DNA from 2 places in the Mesorhizobium sp. M0598 genome. Region 1 is predicted to be linked to the other one. Evidence: riboswitches for the same ligand, from Rfam matches in the RefSeq annotation. Region 1 holds a riboswitch; the other holds the start of a gene.
The links. Region 1 has a riboswitch for S-adenosylmethionine ahead of metX (homoserine O-acetyltransferase MetX). Riboswitches for the same ligand answer to the same signal wherever they lie in the genome.

Region 1 (4,417 bases):
TGCCGCTGCGTACCGGCAATTCCCAGTCCGACGTGGTCTTCGTTGACGGCGTCCAGCACCCCCACAAGGCCACCGACGTTCTCGAATAGAGGGACGATCTGCGACGATTGGCTCTTATCGTTTCAGCAGGAACACCGCCTGCTGGCCGAAAAAATTCCAGAACCACCACGGCATCGAGAAGCCGATCCGCTGGCCGTTGGCGTCGAGCGCGGTTGCCTTTTCCACCGTCGCGCCAAGCTCGTCGCACAGATTGACGAAGTCGCGAATGGTGCAGAAATGGATGTTCGGCGTGTCGTACCAGGAATAGGGCAGGTCCCTGGTCACCGGCATGCGGCCGTTGAAGAGCAACGAAAAGCGCACCCGCCAGTGGCCGAAATTCGGGAATGAGACGATGGCGCGGTTGCCGATCCGGAGCAGTTCGTCGAGCACCAGCTTCGGATTGCGTGTCGCCTGCAAGGTCTGCGACAAGACGACGAAGTCGAAGCCCTTGTCGGGATAGAATTGGAGATCCTTGTCGGCATCGCCCTGGATGACCGACAGGCCACGCGCCACGCATTCGTTGACGCCGCGCTGCGACAGCTCCAGGCCGCGGCCATCGACCTTCTTGGTCGCCTGAAGCAATTCGAGCAGCAGGCCGTCGCCGGAACCGACGTCCAGCACCCGCGACTGCGGCGGGATGAGATCGGCGACGACTTCGAGGTCGACGCGCTGGGCGCGGTTGACGCTCATGCGTTCGCCTCTTGCCTGGCGCATGATCCTGATCCGAAAAGTCTGCAACTTTTCGGGGTCATGCGCTGATGCCTGGCGCATGGTCCTGATCCGAAAAGCCGGCAACTTTTCGGGGTCATGCGCCGAGCCCTCTCGCCCGAGCGGCCGAGGCGATGAAGCCTTTGATGGCGGCGAACAGTTCGGGCTCGTCGAGCAGAAAGGCGTCGTGGCCGCGGTCGGTCTCGATTTCGACGAACGATACCGAGGCGCCGGCCGCGTTCAGCGCGTGCACGACCGAGCGGCTCTCTTCGGTCGGGAACAGCCAGTCGCTGGTGAACGAAACCAGGCAGAAGCGCGTCTTGGTGCTGGCGAAGGCATCGGCCAGCCGGCCGCCATGGTCGGCGGCGAGATCGAAATAGTCCATCGCCCGGGTCATGTAGAGATAGGAGTTGGCATCGAAGCGATCGACGAAGGTCATGCCCTGATGGCGCAGATAGCTCTCGATCTGGAAGTCGGCATCGAAACCGAAGGTCAGCGCTTCGCGGTCCTGCAGGTTGCGGCCGAACTTGCGATGCAGCGCTGCTTCCGACAGATAGGTGATGTGGGCGGCCATGCGCGCCACCGCCAGCCCCTTTTCCGGCCGCTTGCCATGCTCGAAATATTTGCCGCCGTGCCAATCGGGGTCGGCCATCACCGCCTGCCTGCCGACCTCGTGGAAGGCGATGTTCTGCGAAGAATGGCGGGCGCCGGTCGCGATCGGCAGCGCCGAGAAGACGCGCTCGGGATAGCTGGAGGCCCATTGCAGCACCTGCATGCCGCCCATCGAGCCGCCAAGCACGCTGAACAACTGTTCGATGCCGAAATGCTCGACCAGCATCAACTGCGCCCGCACCATGTCGCGGATGGTGATGATCGGCAGGTCGAGCCCGTAAGGCTTGGCTGTGGCGGGATTTGTCGAGGCGGGGCCGGTGGAGCCGAGGCAGCCGCCGATGACGTTTGACGAGATGACGAAGAAACGGTCGGTATCGATGATCTTGCCGGGGCCGATCAGCACTTCCCACCAGCCCGGCTTGCCGGTCACGGGATTGGTGTTGGCGACGTGCTGGTCGCCGGTCAGCGCATGGCAGACGAGGATGGCGTTGGAGCGCGCGTCGTTGAGCGTGCCATAGGTCTGGTAGGCGATCTGGAACGGCGACAGCAGCGTGCCGGCGTCGAGCTTGAGCGGCTTGTCGGCGCCGAAACGCAACACGGGGCTCGACGGCTGGTCGGCCTCGTTGTTGGTTTTTCGAGCGCGCAAAGCGACCATTACATCTCCTTGCCCGGCCTTCCGTTGTCCGCCGGTCTGGGCAACAGCCAGTCAGGGCAACAAAAAACCGGCCATGCCTTCGCAAAGCCGGTTACAAGATGCAAACGGCCCTTTAGCAAGTTGTTTAACGTGGCTGCAAGCCGACCGGCCAAATCACCACGGAACTGTTGCTGCTCTTCTAGGACCGACGCATGGCTTCGTCAACGGCAAGTTCTTGATCCCGAATTGCCGCCCCTCGACATTCCGAGCCACGGCTTGTATTTCCGCTGCGGCCTCCGGATGGAGGCACTCTCGACGGATTTCATGAAATGAGCCAGACACCGGATCAGACACGTCCAAGGCCCCGCGCCGGCATCATGGACATCGAAGCCTATGTGCCCGGCAAGAGCGCGGCGCCTGAAGGTGTCGCCAAGGTCCATAAATTGTCGGCGAACGAGAACCCGCTCGGTCCTTCGCCAAAGGCGATAGAGGCCGCGCGCGCGGTCGCCGACAAGCTCGCGGTCTATCCCGACGGCAGCGCCAGGCGCCTGAGGGAAGCGATCGCCGAGGTGCACGGGCTCAACCCGGCGAACATCGTCTGCTCCAACGGCTCCGACGAGATTCTGGGCCTGCTGGCGCAGACCTATCTCGCACCCGGCGACGAAGCCATCATCACCGAACACGGCTTCATGGTCTACAAGATCTACATACAGTCGGCCGGTGCCGTCCCGGTAACGGTCAAGGAGACCGATGAACGCGCCGACATCGATGCGATCCTCGCCGCGGTGACGCCGGCTACCCGGATCATCTTCCTTGCCAATCCAAACAATCCAACCGGCACCTACGTGCCGTTCCAGGAGGTGCGCCGCCTGCATGCCGGCCTGCCGCGAAACGTGCTTCTGGTGCTGGATGCAGCTTACGCCGAATATGTCCGGCGAAACGATTATGAAGCCGGCGTCGAGTTGGTGGGCAGCGCGGAAAACGTGGTCATGACCCGCACTTTCTCCAAATTGGGCCTGGGCGGGGCGCGGATCGGCTGGATGTATGCGCCAATGCACGTCATCGACGCGATCAACCGCGTGCGCGGGCCTTTCAACGTCAATGCGACGGCGATCGAGGCCGGCATCGCGGCGATCCACGACCGCGCCCATATCGAACGCAGCGTCGCGCACAACGAGACCTGGCTAGCCTGGCTGAGCGAGCAACTAAGCGAGCTCGGGCTGCGGGTGACGCCGAGCGTAGGCAATTTCATCCTCATCCACTTTCCCGAGGACAAAAAGCATTCGGCGGCGGCCGCCGACGACTACCTCAGTGCGCGCGGCTACATATTGCGGCGCGTTTCCGGCTACGGTTTTCCGAGCGCGCTGCGCATGAGCATCGGCACCGAAGAGGCCAATCGCGGCGTTGTCGCAGCACTCGCGACATTCCTGAAAAGCTAGAACACCATGACCTCACCGATGTTCGAAAAGATCGCGCTGGTCGGCATCGGCCTGATCGGCTCGTCGCTGGCCCGCGTCATCCGCCGCGAGGGACTCGCCGGCCAAGTCGCGATTTCGACGCGCAGCGACGCGACGCTGGCACGCGCGAGCCAACTCGACCTTGGCGACACCTATACGACGGATGCGAAAGAGGCGGTTGGCGATGCTGATCTGGTTATCGTTTCGGTGCCGGTCGGCTCTTCAGGCACGGTCGCCGCAGAGATCGCGCCGGCGCTGAAGAAGGGCGCCATCCTCACCGATGTCGGCTCGACCAAGGCGTCGGTGATCGCGCAGATGCAGCCGCATGTGCCTGATGGCGTGCACTTCATCCCCGGCCATCCTTTGGCCGGCACCGAAAAATCGGGACCGGACGCCGGTTTTGCCGAACTGTTCGAGAACCGCTGGTGCATTTTCACGCCGCTGCCCGGTACCGATCCCGCAGCACTGGAAAAGCTCTCGGAATTCTGGCGCTGCTGCGGCTCCAACATCGACACGATGGACCCGCAGCATCACGACATGACGCTGGCCATCGTTTCGCACCTGCCGCATATCATCGCTTACAATATCGTCGGTACCGCCGACGATCTGGAGTCGGTGACCAAGTCCGAGGTCATCAAATACTCGGCTTCCGGCTTTCGCGACTTCACCCGTCTCGCGGCGTCCGACCCGACCATGTGGCGCGACGTCTGCCTGCACAACAAGGACGCCATTCTCGAAATGCTGGCGCGGTTTTCCGAGGATCTGTCCTCGCTGCAGCGGGCGATCCGCTGGGGCGACGGCGAAAAACTGTTCGACCTGTTCACCCGCACCCGCGCCGTCCGCCGCTCGATTATCGAGGCCGGCCAGGACATCGACGTACCGGATTTCGGCCGCCAGGCAGTCGAACACCCGCCGAAGGGATAAGCCGCGGCAGGCCGATGGCAGGCCGGCCCGGCTTAGAGCGGTT
Region 2 (4,417 bases), on a different contig from region 1:
TCGAATTGTTGAAAACGGCCGTCATGCGGCCGGCACTTCTGGAGTGACCAGATCTCGATGGAACCGACATTCGCAGCCGCCCTCCTTTCCATAGCCCTCCTTCTTTCAAATCTCGCCAGCATCCTGTTAGCTTCGCTGAAGCTGAAGCGACCAGGAAGGATCGCACCGCCCGCGGCCAACGCGCTGCCGGTATCGATCGTCATCCCGGCGCGCGGCGTCGAGCCGTTTGCCGAAGAGACGCTGGAGCGCGCCTTCTCACTCGACTGGCCGTGAAGGGTTGGGAAGCGGCGCATTATAGCTGGGTCATCCTTGCCGATTCCAACGTGCTTATGCCGAGCGACTACGTCCAGCACCTGATGGCGGCGTGGCGGCACGACACCGGCCTCGTCTGCTCGACGCCGATCGGCTCGCGGCCGGACGGCTTCTGGGGCGAGGTCGAATGCGCCTTTCTCAACACGCTGCAGGCACGCTGGCAGTACGCCGGAGAGGCGCTCGGCCTCGGCTTCGCGCAAGGCAAGAGCATGTTGTGGAATAAGCCGATGCTCGACGCCAATGGCGGCATCGGCGCGCTTGCTGCCGAGATCGCCGAAGACGCCGCCGCGACCAAGCTGGTCAACGGGCTCGGACTGCGGGTCAATCTTGTCGCCTCGCCCTTTGAACAGCCGCTCGGCCGGCGCACGTTTGGCGAGATCTGGTCGCGGCAGGCGCGCTGGGCGCGGCTGCGCCGCGTCACCTTCGCGCTGTTCTTCGCCCCCGAGATCCTGATCGGCGCAGCGCCGCCGCTGGTGCTTGCGCTGATCGCGGCGGCTGACGCCGGCGTCAGCCTGCCGGCAACCGCCATCGCCGTGCTGGTCGCGGCCTACCTGCCGGAATGCGCCTTGGCCTCGGCCAAGGGATGGCACCTGTCGCTGCGCACCATCCTGGCGATGATGGCGCGAGACCTGATGCTTCCCGCCATTTGGGCGCGCGGATGGCTGAGCGGCGCCGTCGACTGGCGCGGCAATGTGATGACTATCCAGACCAAGGCCGTCGCGGAGCTGGAAGAGACCCCGTCCGGCGCCTGATCGGCGCGTCCCCGCTCGCCTCTATTCGGCCAGCCCTTATCCGGCAACTCTCAGTGCCTGCTCGATGTCTTCGAGCAGGTCGTCGGCGTCCTCAAGGCCAACTGACAGCCTGAGCGTTCCCGGTCCGATGCCGAGCTCGGCGCGGGCCTCATCGGTCAAGTTCTTGTGCGTCGTCGTCGCCGGGTGGGTGATCAGGCTCTTGGCGTCGCCGAGATTGTTGGAAATCAGCACGACGTCGAGTGCGTTCTGGAAGGCAAAGGCCGCCTGCTTGCCGCCCTTCACATCGAGGCAAATCAGCGTCGAGCCGCCCGACATCTGCTTCTGGACCACGGCCGCTTGCGGGTGGTCGGCGCGGCCGGGATAGATGACGCGGGCGATTTCCGGGCGCTCGGCCAGGAAATCCGCGATGCGGCCGGCACTTTCCGTCTGCTGGCGTACGCGTAGCGGCAGCGTCTCCAGGCCTTTCAGCAGCGTCCAGGCATTGAAGGGCGAGAGGCTCGGGCCGGTGTGACGGAAATAGTCATGCAGGTTCTCGTCGATCCATTTCTTGTCCGACAGAACGATGCCGCCAAGACAGCGCCCCTGGCCGTCAATATGCTTCGTGGCCGAATAGACGACGATGTGGGCGCCGAGATGCAGGGGTTTCTGCTGCAAGGGCGTGGCGAAGACATTGTCGACGATCAACCTGGCGCCGATCGAATTGGCAAGTGCCGCGACGGCGGCAATGTCGACTACCTCCAGCGTCGGATTGGTCGGGCTTTCCAGGAAAAACAGTTTGGTGTTGGGCTTGACCGCCTTTTCCCAATTGGCGATGTCGGTGCCGTCGACCAGCGTTGCCTCAATGCCGTATTTCGGCGCCAGCGTCTCGACCACCCAGCGGCAGGAGCCGAACAGCGCGCGCGCCGCCAAGATATGGTCGCCCGCCTTGGCGCTGCACAGCAGTGCTGCCGTCACCGCCGCCATGCCGGATGCCGTGGCGCGCGCGTCCTCGGCTCCTTCCAGCGCGCACATGCGTTTCTCAAACATGTCGACCGTCGGATTGGCATAGCGCGAATAGATGAAGCCCGGCTCCTCGCCCTTGAAGCGGGCCTCCGCCGCTTGCGCCGTCTCGTAGACATAGCCTTGGGTGAGATACATCGCCTCGGAGGTCTCGCCGAAGCCGGAACGCAGCGTCCCGGCATGCACGAGTGCGGTCTGAGGCTTCCAGTCGCGCTTCTTGGTCATCATTCCATCCAAACACCAAAATTGGTCCAAACAACAAAAAACCGGTCGCGAAAGTCGCAACCGGTCCATATGGCCTTGCGGCCCGACGGTCCTTTAGCGACTTGTTTAACGTGGCTGCAAGCCGACCGGCCAAATCACCACGGGATAACGAGCTTTAGACCCGCGCCACGCTTGCGTCAATTGCCGGCATGATTAAGAGGGTTGTACCAAGCAGGTGCCAAAGGCGTCCACGGTCGGACCTGCGACAGAACAAGACGTCGCCCGGCGTTCGAACGGAGCCAGACCTTGCGGCAGACAGGCATTCTTCCCGATCAGGATATTTCCGTGCTGTTCCAGACGGGCGCGCTGAAATCGCCGCGCACGCTCGATGCCGATCAGATCCAGCCGGCCAGCCTTGACCTCAGGCTCGGCGACAAGGCCTGGCGGGTGCGCGCTTCCTTCTTGCCCGGCCCGGACCACAGGGTTGTCGACAAGCTCGACCGGCTGAAGCTGCACGAGATCAATCTCGCCGAAGGTGCCGTGCTGGAAACCGGCTGCGTCTACATCGTGCCGCTGCTCGAAAGCCTGGCGCTGCCCGCCCATATTTCCGCCTCCGCCAACCCGAAAAGCTCGACCGGACGGCTCGATATCTTCACCCGGGTAATGACCGACCGTGGCCACGAGTTCGACAAGATCGCCGCCGGCTATGAAGGCCCGCTCTATCTGGAGGTCAGCCCGCGCACTTTCCCGATCATCGTGCGCACCGGCTCGCGGCTGTCGCAGATCAGGTTCCGCACCGGCAATGCGCTCTTGTCGGAAAGCGAGCTGCACGACCTGCACCGCGCCGAGATGCTGGTCGCCACCGAACCACCCAACATCTCAGGCGGCGGCATCGCGCTGTCGATCGACCTCGACGGCGACAAGGATGGGCTTGTCGGCTATCGCGGCAAGCACCACACCGGCCTGGTCGACGTCGATAAGCGCGCCGCGCAGGACGTCGTCGATTTCTGGGAGCCGCTCTACAAGAGCGGTGCCGGCGAGCTGGTGCTCGATCCGGACGAATTCTATATTCTGGTGTCGCGCGAGGCGGTGCATGTGCCGCCACTCTACGCCGCCGAAATGACGCCTTTCGACCCGCTGGTCGGCGAGTTCCGCGTCCATTATGCCGGTTTCTTCGACCCGGGTTTCGGCCATTCGGCGTCGGGCGGCACCGGCAGCCGGGCGGTGCTCGAGGTGCGTAGCCACGAAGTGCCGTTCATCCTCGACCACGGCCAGATCGTCGGACGGTTGGTCTACGAGCACATGCTGAAACGGCCGCAGGCGCTCTACGGCACAGATCTAGGCTCGAACTATCAGGCGCAGGGCCTGAAACTGTCCAAGCATTTCCGCGCCGCGCGCTGAGCTTCCTCTCACCTGCGGGCTACGCCCGGCTCAAAGAGCCTTCACCGCCACCTTCACCGGCTGCTCGATTTCAAGCGGGTTGCGCAGCGGCAGGCCGAAATCCTGCGCCTCGATTTCGAATACGTCGCCGGCCTCGGTCCTGATGCCGTCGGCGAAGGACAGCGTCGCCGTGCCGAACATGTGTACATGCACGTCGCCCGGCTGGCGGAAGGCCGAGTATTTGAAGTGGTGATGCTCGAGATTGCCAATGGTGTGCGACATGTTCGCCTCGCCCGACAGGAACGGCTTTTCCCAAAGCAGCTTGCCGTCGCGTAGGATGCGTGAAGCGCCGCGGATGTCGGACGGCAGGTCGCCGATCAGGATCTCCGGGCCGAACGAGGCGTTGCGCAGCTTGGAATGGGCGAGGAAGAGATAGTTCACACGTTCGGTGACGTGGTCGGAAAACTCGTTCGACAGGGTGAAGCCGACACGGAACGGGGCGCCGTCGTCGCCGATCACATAGATCCCGGCGATTTCCGGCTCCTCGCCGGCATCCTGGGCGAAGGCCGGCGACATAAGCGCCGCACCGGGCGCCACCGCCATGGTGCCGTTGCCCTTGTAGAACCATTCCGGCTGCACGCCGGTCTGGCCCTTCGCCGGCTTGCCGCCCTCAAGCCCCATGCGGAACATCTTCATGGAATCGGTCAGCTGTTCCTCGCCGTCCGTGCTGAGCTTCTTGTGCATGGAATCGCGGGTCGCGGCGGAGCCGA

Region 2: another riboswitch for S-adenosylmethionine. It lies ahead of NKI59_RS08395 (O-succinylhomoserine sulfhydrylase); the one in region 1 lies ahead of metX (homoserine O-acetyltransferase MetX).

What each region holds. Positions count from the first base shown of each region.
Region 1 is NZ_JAMYQL010000005.1:55,394-59,810, reverse strand. It holds gene NKI59_RS08930 (DUF1330 domain-containing protein) at 1-89, shown strand, start outside; gene metW (methionine biosynthesis protein MetW) at 115-729, opposite strand; gene metX (homoserine O-acetyltransferase MetX) at 845-2,014, opposite strand; SAM riboswitch at 2,107-2,184, opposite strand; gene hisC (histidinol-phosphate transaminase) at 2,323-3,432, shown strand; gene NKI59_RS08910 (prephenate/arogenate dehydrogenase family protein) at 3,439-4,374, shown strand.
Region 2 is NZ_JAMYQL010000004.1:330,177-334,593, forward strand. It holds partial or broken gene NKI59_RS08390 (glycosyltransferase) at 58-1,064, shown strand; gene NKI59_RS08395 (O-succinylhomoserine sulfhydrylase) at 1,101-2,291, opposite strand; SAM riboswitch at 2,362-2,439, opposite strand; gene NKI59_RS08400 (2'-deoxycytidine 5'-triphosphate deaminase) at 2,574-3,668, shown strand; gene araD1 (AraD1 family protein) at 3,699-4,417, opposite strand, start outside.